Regions from separate parts of the Streptomyces sp. NPDC058653 genome, predicted to be linked through region 4. Evidence: riboswitches for the same ligand, from Rfam matches in the RefSeq annotation. Region 4 holds a riboswitch; each other region holds the start of a gene.
What was found. A riboswitch is a leader RNA that binds a small molecule or an ion and turns the genes downstream of it on or off. The one in region 4 is predicted to bind cyclic di-AMP.
Positions count from the first base shown of each region.

Region 1: another riboswitch for cyclic di-AMP. It lies ahead of ACFWU9_RS15150 (M23 family metallopeptidase); the one in region 4 lies ahead of ACFWU9_RS25410 (M23 family metallopeptidase).
Region 2: another riboswitch for cyclic di-AMP. It lies ahead of ACFWU9_RS11180 (NlpC/P60 family protein); the one in region 4 lies ahead of ACFWU9_RS25410 (M23 family metallopeptidase).
Region 3: another riboswitch for cyclic di-AMP. It lies ahead of ACFWU9_RS26505 (C40 family peptidase); the one in region 4 lies ahead of ACFWU9_RS25410 (M23 family metallopeptidase).

Region 1 is NZ_JBHXRM010000014.1:134,422-136,583, forward strand. It holds gene ACFWU9_RS15145 (PP2C family protein-serine/threonine phosphatase) at 1-709, shown strand, start outside; cyclic di-AMP (ydaO/yuaA leader) riboswitch at 962-1,116, shown strand; gene ACFWU9_RS15150 (M23 family metallopeptidase) at 1,128-2,162, shown strand, end outside.
Region 2 is NZ_JBHXRM010000009.1:176,048-178,209, reverse strand. It holds gene ACFWU9_RS11185 (ATP-dependent DNA helicase) at 1-524, opposite strand, end outside; cyclic di-AMP (ydaO/yuaA leader) riboswitch at 879-1,041, shown strand; gene ACFWU9_RS11180 (NlpC/P60 family protein) at 1,040-2,162, shown strand, end outside.
Region 3 is NZ_JBHXRM010000036.1:46,143-48,304, forward strand. It holds gene ACFWU9_RS26500 (hypothetical protein) at 1-234, shown strand, start outside; cyclic di-AMP (ydaO/yuaA leader) riboswitch at 626-797, shown strand; gene ACFWU9_RS26505 (C40 family peptidase) at 801-1,271, shown strand; gene ACFWU9_RS26510 (ATP-binding protein) at 1,308-1,739, opposite strand; gene ACFWU9_RS26515 (8-amino-7-oxononanoate synthase) at 1,998-2,162, opposite strand, start outside.
Region 4 is NZ_JBHXRM010000033.1:70,195-72,356, forward strand. It holds gene ACFWU9_RS25405 (M16 family metallopeptidase) at 1-529, shown strand, start outside; cyclic di-AMP (ydaO/yuaA leader) riboswitch at 773-940, shown strand; gene ACFWU9_RS25410 (M23 family metallopeptidase) at 953-1,756, shown strand; gene ACFWU9_RS25415 (HPr family phosphocarrier protein) at 1,866-2,147, opposite strand.

The sequences.
Region 1 (2,162 bases), on a different contig from region 4:
CGCGCGCTACGAGGCCGCCGAGGAGGGCGCGTACATCGGCGGTGACCTGTTCGCCGTCCAGGACACCGAGTACGGCGTACGGGTGGTGGTCGGCGACGTACGCGGCAAGGGCATGGGCGCCGTCGAGACCGTGGCCGTCGTCATCGGCGCCTTCCGGGAGGCCGCCGAGCAGGAGAGGTCGCTCGAAGGGGTCGCGCGGCGGCTGGAGCGCGCGCTGGCGCGCGAGGGCACGCGGCGCAGCGGGATCGACCTGTTCGAGGGATTCACCACCGCCGTACTGGCCGAGGTCCCCCACGCGGAGGGCATGGTGCGCGTGCTGAACCGCGGGCACCCGGAGCCGCTGCTCCTCGGCGCCGACGGCGCGCTGACCGTGCTGGCCCCCACCGACCCCGCCCTCCCGCTCGGGATGGGCGAGCTGGGGACGTGGCCGGACCGCGCGGAGGAGGTCCCCTACCTTCCCGGGGCGACGCTGCTGCTCTACACGGACGGTCTCTCCGAGGCGCGCAACGCCGACGGGGTCTTCTACGACCCGGGGGAACGGCTCGCGGGACGGATCTTCCCCGGTCCCGACGAACTGCTGGAGGCGATCGTCGGGGACGTACGGCTGCACACCGGCGGCGGCAGTACGGACGACATGGCGCTGCTCGCGGTCAGCCGGCCCACCGAGCGGCAGCCGGAGCGGCGCCGGACCATGCCCGTCGTGCCGTGACGCCATCTCCATTGCCACGCTGCGTAGTTGAGGCGCATCACTCCGCATAACATTTGACGCACCGTCAGATCGAGTGTGTGATCGCACACGCCCCGAACGCCGATCAATTCGCCCGATTGCGCCTGGTTGTGCCCCGGTTGGTCCATGCCATCCCCGCTAACAATCACCGGGAACAGCTTGGAATAAGCCCCGGTCGTCTATTAACGTTCGATAACGCAGCGCGGTTGTCCCAGCCGTCGAAAGAGACGGCACCGTGCGCACGCGCCGAATTCCGCAAGGAAACCGGGGAACCACCAATTGGGGTGAATCGGGCGTCCTTTGCTGCCTCGTGCGGCGAGAAGCGCCCGTAGGAGACCTTCCTGCTCCGAACCCGTCAGCTAACCCGGTAGGCGAGAAGGAAGGAAAGGAGAGCGCCCCAGTGGCGTCCAACAGGCCTGCTCCCGAAGCCTCAGCCCCGGCCCATTTCGGCCCCGGGAGCCGACTCGCCGGTACCGATCTCGCAGACGGCGAGACGAACAGGGACTGGGAGGAGTGGAATCCCACCGCGGAGTCCATCCGTCCCGTACGCGGCAAGCACCGTGTCGCCAAGCAGCGCAACGCGCTCGCCCGTAGTTCCACGGTCCTCGGAGTAGGTGTCATCGCCGCTGTCGGCGCCGGAGGCATCGCCTCCGCGCAGGACAAGCCAGCGGTGTCGATATCACTTCCCGACTCGCTCTCGGACAACCTTCCCGACGCCAAGTCCCTTCCCGGTGTCGGGTCTTTCATGTCCGACGCGGACAAGGGAGCCGACGAGACACCCTCCCCGCTCACCACGGCGGGCCTCACCGCCGCGGACGCCCAGCAGGGCACCACCGACTCCGGCGAGGCACTGCGCGCCCGCATCCTCCAGCAGGCGGAGCAGCAGCAGGCCGAGGCCGACGCCGCCCAGAAGGCGAGCGCCGAGAAGGCAGCCGCCGAGAAGGCCGCGGCCGAGGCTCAGAAGCAGCAGACCGACGCGGAGAAGAAGGCCGCCGAGGCCAAGCGCAAGGCCAAGGAAGAGGCCGAACGCAAGGCCGAGGAAGAGCGCCTGAGGAAGCTGGCCGCCAGCTTCTCGCTCCCCACCTCCTCGTACACGCTCACCTCCACCTACGGCCAGTCCGGCTCCATGTGGTCCTCCGGCCAGCACACCGGCCTGGACTTCGCCGCCCCGACGGGCACGCCCACCAAGGCCGTCCACTCCGGGACCGTCAAGTCGGCCGGGTGGTCGGGCTCCTACGGCTACCGCGTGGTGCTCGAGCTCGACGACGGCACGGAGATCTGGTACGCCCACCTGTCCTCGATGACCGTCGGCGCCGGCCAGAAGGTCACCACCGGGGAGACCATCGGACGCGTCGGAGCCACCGGCAACGTCACCGGCCCGCACCTGCACCTGGAGGTGCACACCCCGGGCGGCAGCGGGATCGACCCGATGAGC
Region 2 (2,162 bases), on a different contig from region 4:
GCGTCGTAGATCGAGAACGACGACGTGAAGCCGAGCCTCTTCGACTCACGGCGCAGGATCCGCACACAGGCGCTGTGGAACGTCATCACCCACATGGCGGCGGCGCGCGGACCGACGAGCTGCTCGACGCGCTCCTTCATCTCGCCCGCGGCCTTGTTGGTGAACGTGATCGCCAGTATCTCGCCGGGGTGCACGCTCCGGGTCCCCAGCAGATGCGCGATCCGGTGGGTCAGCACCCGGGTCTTGCCGGAGCCCGCGCCGGCCACGATGAGCAGGGGCGATCCGGTGTGTACGACAGCGGCGCGCTGCTCCTCGTTCAGCCCTTCGAGCAGCGCCGCGGGGTCCACGACGGTGCGCGGAGCGCCGTCGCGGTGGTGCGGATCCCTGGGCGGGGGCACGTCGAACTTCCCTCCGAAGAGATCGTCGGGCACCTGTTCCGGAGCGGTGTCCTCGGGCGGCGGCGGGGGCTCCTCGGCCGAGGGCCGGAGGTCCGCCAGGAAGCTGTCGTCAAAGAGGCTGCTCATCGCTTCCTGAGTCTAGGGGGTCTCTTGCCGATCAGGCCGGATGAGGGAGCGGGGTCTGGTGCGTGCGATCGCAAGGCGGAGGTGGGAGGCATGGCGGAGCCATGCCGACCGACGACAACGCGGCGGGCGTGCGTGCCAGGGACCGCCAGCCCGGCAAGATCGGCAAGACACCTCCTGGGGTGCCGCACTGACAGCGGGTCGCCACATGGCCGCGCGGGGGCACCAACGAGCGTTTACGCAAAAGGTCACGAAAATGTATCGGGCATATCGACCATCAAACTTCACAGCAGCACCACACATTGGCTAGCGTGCTCGCCGAGGCGGTCCGTACTCCATCGGTGATCAGCGCCGAGCGGACGGCCTCCGCCGAATCCGTGCTTCCCCGAAGGGAGTTCGGAACCGGGGACCCACCATGTTCCACCGGGGTGAATCGGGCCGTTTCCCCAGGCCCGTAGGGCAGCCTTCCGTTCCGCCCGAACCCGACAGCTAACCCGGTAGGCGGTCCACGGAAGGAGATGCCGGCCTTGGCATCGCATCGCAAGACGCGCGCCCGCACCGGGATACGCGCGAACACCCCCGCCGTCGGTTTCACGACCGCCGCTCTCGCCTCGGTCACCCTGCTGTCCACGCAGAGCGCCACCGCCGCGCCCGCCGATCCCAAGCCCTCGGTGGAAGAGGTGCAGAAGAAGGTCGACGACCTGTACCGGCAGGCCGGTACGGCGACGCAGCAGTACAACAAGGCGAAGGAAGCCACGGAGACCCAGCGCAAGTCGGTCGACCGGGTCCTGGACGAGGTCGCCAAGAGCGCCGACAAGGTGAACGAGGCGCGGCGCTCCCTCGGTACCTATGCCGCGGCGCAGTACCGCGCGGGCGCCGTCGGCCCCACGGCCGCCCTGATGTTCGCCGACAGCCCCGAGTCGTACTTCGAGCAGACCCAGCTCATGGACCGGCTGACCGAGCGGCAGCAGGTGGCGGTCGAGGACTACCAGAAGGAGCAGCGGTCCGCCGCCGAGCAGCGCGCCGAGGCGACGAAGAGCCTGGAGACGCTGACGGAGTCGCAGGCCTCGCTCAAGGTCGGCAAGCAGAAGGTCCAGAACAAGCTCGCGGCGGCGCGGTCGCTCCTCGCCGACCTGACGGCCGAGGAGAAGGCGCGCCTCGCCGAGCTGGAGCGGAAGAAGGAGCAGGAGGCGCGGCGCAAGGCCGAGGCGAAGGCCGAGGAGGAGGCCGCGGAGCGCCGGCGCCAGGAGGAGGCCCAGAAGGAGAATCCTCCGGCGACAGGCGGCGACACGGGCACGGGCACGGGCACCGGCACCGGCTCGGGGACCGGCACCGGCTCCGGCGCCACGGACGGTACGTACGCGGCCAAGGCCGAGAAGGTCCTCGCCTTCGCCCGCGCCCAGATCGGCAAGCCGTACGTGTGGGGCGCCACCGGCCCCAGCTCGTACGACTGCTCGGGCCTGACGGCCGCCGCCTGGAAGGAGGCGGGCGTGCAGCTGCCCCGTACGACCTGGGACCAGGTGAAGGTCGGCACGCGCGTCGCCACGGCGGACCTGCTCCCCGGCGACCTGGTGTTCTTCTACGACGACATCAGCCACGTCGGCATCTACAAGGGCGACGGCAAGATGATCCACGCCCCGA
Region 3 (2,162 bases), on a different contig from region 4:
GTCGTCGACCTGGTCGGCCGGATCAACCCCTCGCGCGCCGACGACACGTACGGCGCGCTGCGCGCGGCGCAGGCGCTGGTGACCAGGGCCGCCGAACTGCGCGACGCGCTGACGGTGATGCACGCGAGGGGAGAGACGGAGCTCCACACGCCGACCCTGGACCGCACACTCCGGCTGCTCGACGGGGAGCGCAGAGCCGCGCGGGTCACCATGCCGCCCGGCCCGGTGACTTGATACGGATCCGTGCCCCACGGACCCCGGCGCGGGGCCCACGAGCCTCGCCGCGCCACGGACTTCGGCCGCCGCCGCGCCCGTACGGACGCACCCGAGGAGCATCCGGGCGCTCGTTCGGCGTATCGACCCGCCCATGGCGATCGGACCGACGAGTTGCGGCCACCGATCGGCCGTCCGGTGGTAAGGCGTCGCTGCGTCGCAGGTACAGCGCGTGCGCGGTCATATGAGTTGTTCTGAAAATAGCCCCTATCAACCCATATAGCCCATAAGTGACGAGAGTCACACCTGCCCGTTTCAGCACGGAAATGAGCTGACGGCGCGTCAAGATCCGTGGGACGACAAGCCCCCGCCACCTCGGCGGGGCGGTCCGGGTGGACGCCGAGTCCTGCCGCCGCTCCGGATGCCTGGTCGACACGAGTGGATCGGCAGGAGTGGAGGACCCGAGCAGTTCGGGGCGGTCCGAGCATGGACCGCTCCTCGGGGTGAAGCCGCGTCAGCGGCCGGGCATCTTCGCCTGTCCGAACCCGACAGGTCATCCTTCACAGGCGGCTGACGAAGGGTTGCGCATGTCCGCGCAGACACAGGTCCCGTCACTGCTCTCCCGGGCCGGCACCGCGTCGGTCCTCCTCGCCGCCGTCGGCGGCACGATGCTGGCGCCCGGCGCCGTCCCGGAGGCCCACGCCCAGCCGGCCGCCGCGAGGGCGCTGGATGTGGCCGCGTCCAAGAAGGGCGCCCCGTACAAGTTCGGGGGCACAGGTCCGCACCGGTTCGACTGCTCGGGGCTGACGGCGTTCTCGTACAAGAAGGCCGGCAAGGCGCTCCCGCGTACCGCGCAGCAGCAGTACAACCGCACACGCCATATCCCGGCGTCCGAGCGCAGAGAGGGGGACCTGGTGTTCTTCCACTACGGAAGCAGCGTCTACCACGTCGGGATCTACGCCGGCCGCGGCAAGATCTGGCATTCGCCCAAGAGCGGTCAGGTGGTGCGGCTGGAGCGCATCTGGTCCCGCGGCGTCTGGTACGGCCGGGTCCGCTGACACCGGGCGTCACCGCGCCGACCGTGCCCGGCCCGCTCAGCCCTGGGCCCGTACCGTCCAGGGCAGGGTGATCCAGACCGTCTTGCCGCCGTCCGCGGTGGGGGTGACGGCGAGCCGCCCGCCGTGCTCGGCGGTCAGCGCCCGGATGATGACCATGCCGCGGCCGTTGTCCTGCTGGACGGCGGCCGGGAGCCGCTGCGGCCAGCGCGGGTGGCTGTCCGTGACTCCGACGCGCAGTTCCTCGTCGCGCCGCAATGTGACGTCGACCGTGAAGGTCGGCGAGGTGCCGAGGGTGTGCTGCACGGCGTTGGTGGCGAGCTCCGAGATGATCAGGCGAACCGTTTCGGCTGTGCCGGCGCCGTCCGGCAGTCCCCATTCGGTGAGCACACGAGCGACGTATCTGCGTGCCTCGGACACCGAGGCCGGATCGCTCGGCAGGGTGACGGATGCTTCCTGATGGTCTGCCATGGCGACGCTGTCCCTTTCCCACCGGGACGACGACCGACCTATGGCTGTTGCCCGCGGGTACGTCCCCGGATTGCGCTGCGCGCCACACTGCCATCAACGGCACCCGGTGCACGCGCGATCCGCCGGGATACGCCCCCGTCTGTCGCTCTAAGCGGTGAACCCTGCTACGCGAGACCGTATTTACACGGGCTCAAGTTCCGGGCCCCGGCGACCGACAGGCGACGAGGATACGCCCGGCACGGCGAGAGCCGCGCCAACTCATTCCGTGGGCGTCACGGCTCCGGCGGGAGCGGCCCCGATGATCGTCGCCAGCGCGCCCGCCACCTGGGCGTCCGTCAGATCGGCGCGGGCCGTGAGCCTGATCCGGGAGATCCCGTCCGGTACCGACGGCGGCCGGAAGCAGCCCACCAGCAGCCCCGCCGC
Region 4 (2,162 bases):
CGGCACGTACTGCCTTGGCGGCACGCTCACCTCCCGGCTCGACCGGGTCCTGCGCGAGGAGAAGGGCTACACGTACGGCGTGCGTGCCTTCGCGCAGGTGCTGCGCTCGGACCCGGACGGCACGGGCGCCTCCATGCTCGCCATCAGCGGCTCCGTCGACACCGAGTCGACCGGACCGGCGCTGGACGACCTCTGGAAGGTGCTGCGCACGCTCGCGGCCGAGGGCCTGACGGACGCCGAGCGGGAGACGGCCGTGCAGAATCTGGTCGGGGTCGCGCCGCTGAAGTACGAGACGGCCGCGTCCGTCGCCGACACGCTCGCCGACCAGGTCGAGCAGCACCTGCCGGACGACTTCCAGGCGCGGCTGTACGCACGCCTGGCCGAGACCGGCACGGTCGAGGCGACGGCCGCCGTCGTCAGCGCGTTCCCCGGCGACCGGCTGGTCACGGTGCTCGTCGGCGACGCCTCGGTGATCCGGGAGCCGGTCGAGGCCCTGGCCATCGGCGAGGTGACGGTCGTCGCCGGCTGAGGCGCGCGGCCGAGGTGTGAGCGGCGGCTCGGTGCGGCGCCCCGAGGCGTGTCCGGCACAGGACAAAGGGAACCCCGGTGACGAACCTGTCACCGGGGTTCCCCGCTATGTCCGTATTCATCGGTCGGTTGCCCGTATGCCCTGTGGCGTGCGTTACAAAAGCACCTGTCCGTTTGGTGATTGAAAGATGAACGCCTAGCGTCGGTCCGGCTGTTCGTCAGAGCCCGCCGCATCCGCGGCACCGGACAGCCATCGCCGAGTCCCCGTCAGGCGCGAGCCTGGGGAGCCGGGGACCCAATCGATGTCCCTGGGGTGAATCGGGGGCCTTCGCGCGATCCGCGGAGGAGCCCGTAGGAGACCTTCCTGCTCCGAACCCGTCAGCTAACCCGGTAGGCGAGAAGGAAGGAAAGGACCAGCCACTTCATGGCGTTCACCCGTGCCACCGGGAAGCACCGTGCCCCGAACCGGACGACGCGCCGCCGCGCGAACTTCGCGGGAGCCGCCACCCTCACCGCGGCCGGTGTCATCGGCACCCTCGCCTCCCCGGCGCTCGCCGCCGACGCGGAGTCGACCATCGCCCAGGAGGCCGCCCCGGCGGCCCCGGCCCGCGCCCTCGTCATCGACGACTCCCTCGCCGCGCAGATCGACGCCCAGGCCGACGCGCAGCTGGCCGCGGCCGAGAAGGCCGCCCGGGAGAAGAAGGAGGCCGCTGCCGCCGCCCGCGCCAAGGCCGAGGCGAAGCGCAAGGCCGAGGCCCGCGCCAAGGAGCTGCGCCGGGCCGAGGAGCGCGCCGCACGCGAGGCGGAGCGCGAGCGCCTGGGCTCCTACGGGCTCCCGGTCGCCGGCTCCTCCGTCACCACCGGCTACCGGGCAGGCGGCGGGCTCTGGTCGTCCGGCAGCCATTCCGGCGTCGACTTCCGCGCCGCCTCCGGCACTTCGGTCCTGGCCGTCGGCGCCGGCACCGTCGTCGAGGCGGGCTGGGGCGGCGCGTACGGGAACAACATCGTCCTCCGTATGAAGGACGGCACCTACACCCAGTACGGACACCTCTCGTCGATCGGTGTCTCCATCGGCCAGAGCGTCGCCCCGGGCGACCGGATCGGCCTCTCCGGCTCGACCGGCAACTCCACCGGCCCGCACCTGCACTTCGAGGCGCGGACGAGCGCGGAGTACGGCTCCGACATCGATCCGGTCGCCTACCTGCGTGCGCACGGAGTACGGCTCTAGGCCCCCTCCGGCGGATCCTCGCGGATCGGCCGGCGCACGACGAGGGCCCCGGCGTTCCGTTCCGCCGGGGCCCTCGTCGTGTCCGCGTGCCGCGTCGTCCGCCCGCGAATCAGACGGTCTCGGGAAGCTCGTCGAGCCCCTCGGCGACCAGCTTCGCCAGCCGGTCGAGCGCGGCCTCGGCGCCGTCCGCGTCGGAGAACAGGACGATCTCGTCGCCGCCCTGCGCGCCCAGCCCCAGCACGGCGAGCATCGACGCCGCGTTGACCGGGCTGCCGTCGGCCTTGGCGATGGTCACCGGAACGCCGGAAGCCGTGGCGGCACGGACGAAGATGGAGGCGGGACGGGCGTGCAGGCCCTCGGCCCAGCCGACATTGACGCGGCGCTCAGCCATGGTGTTGCCCTTCAA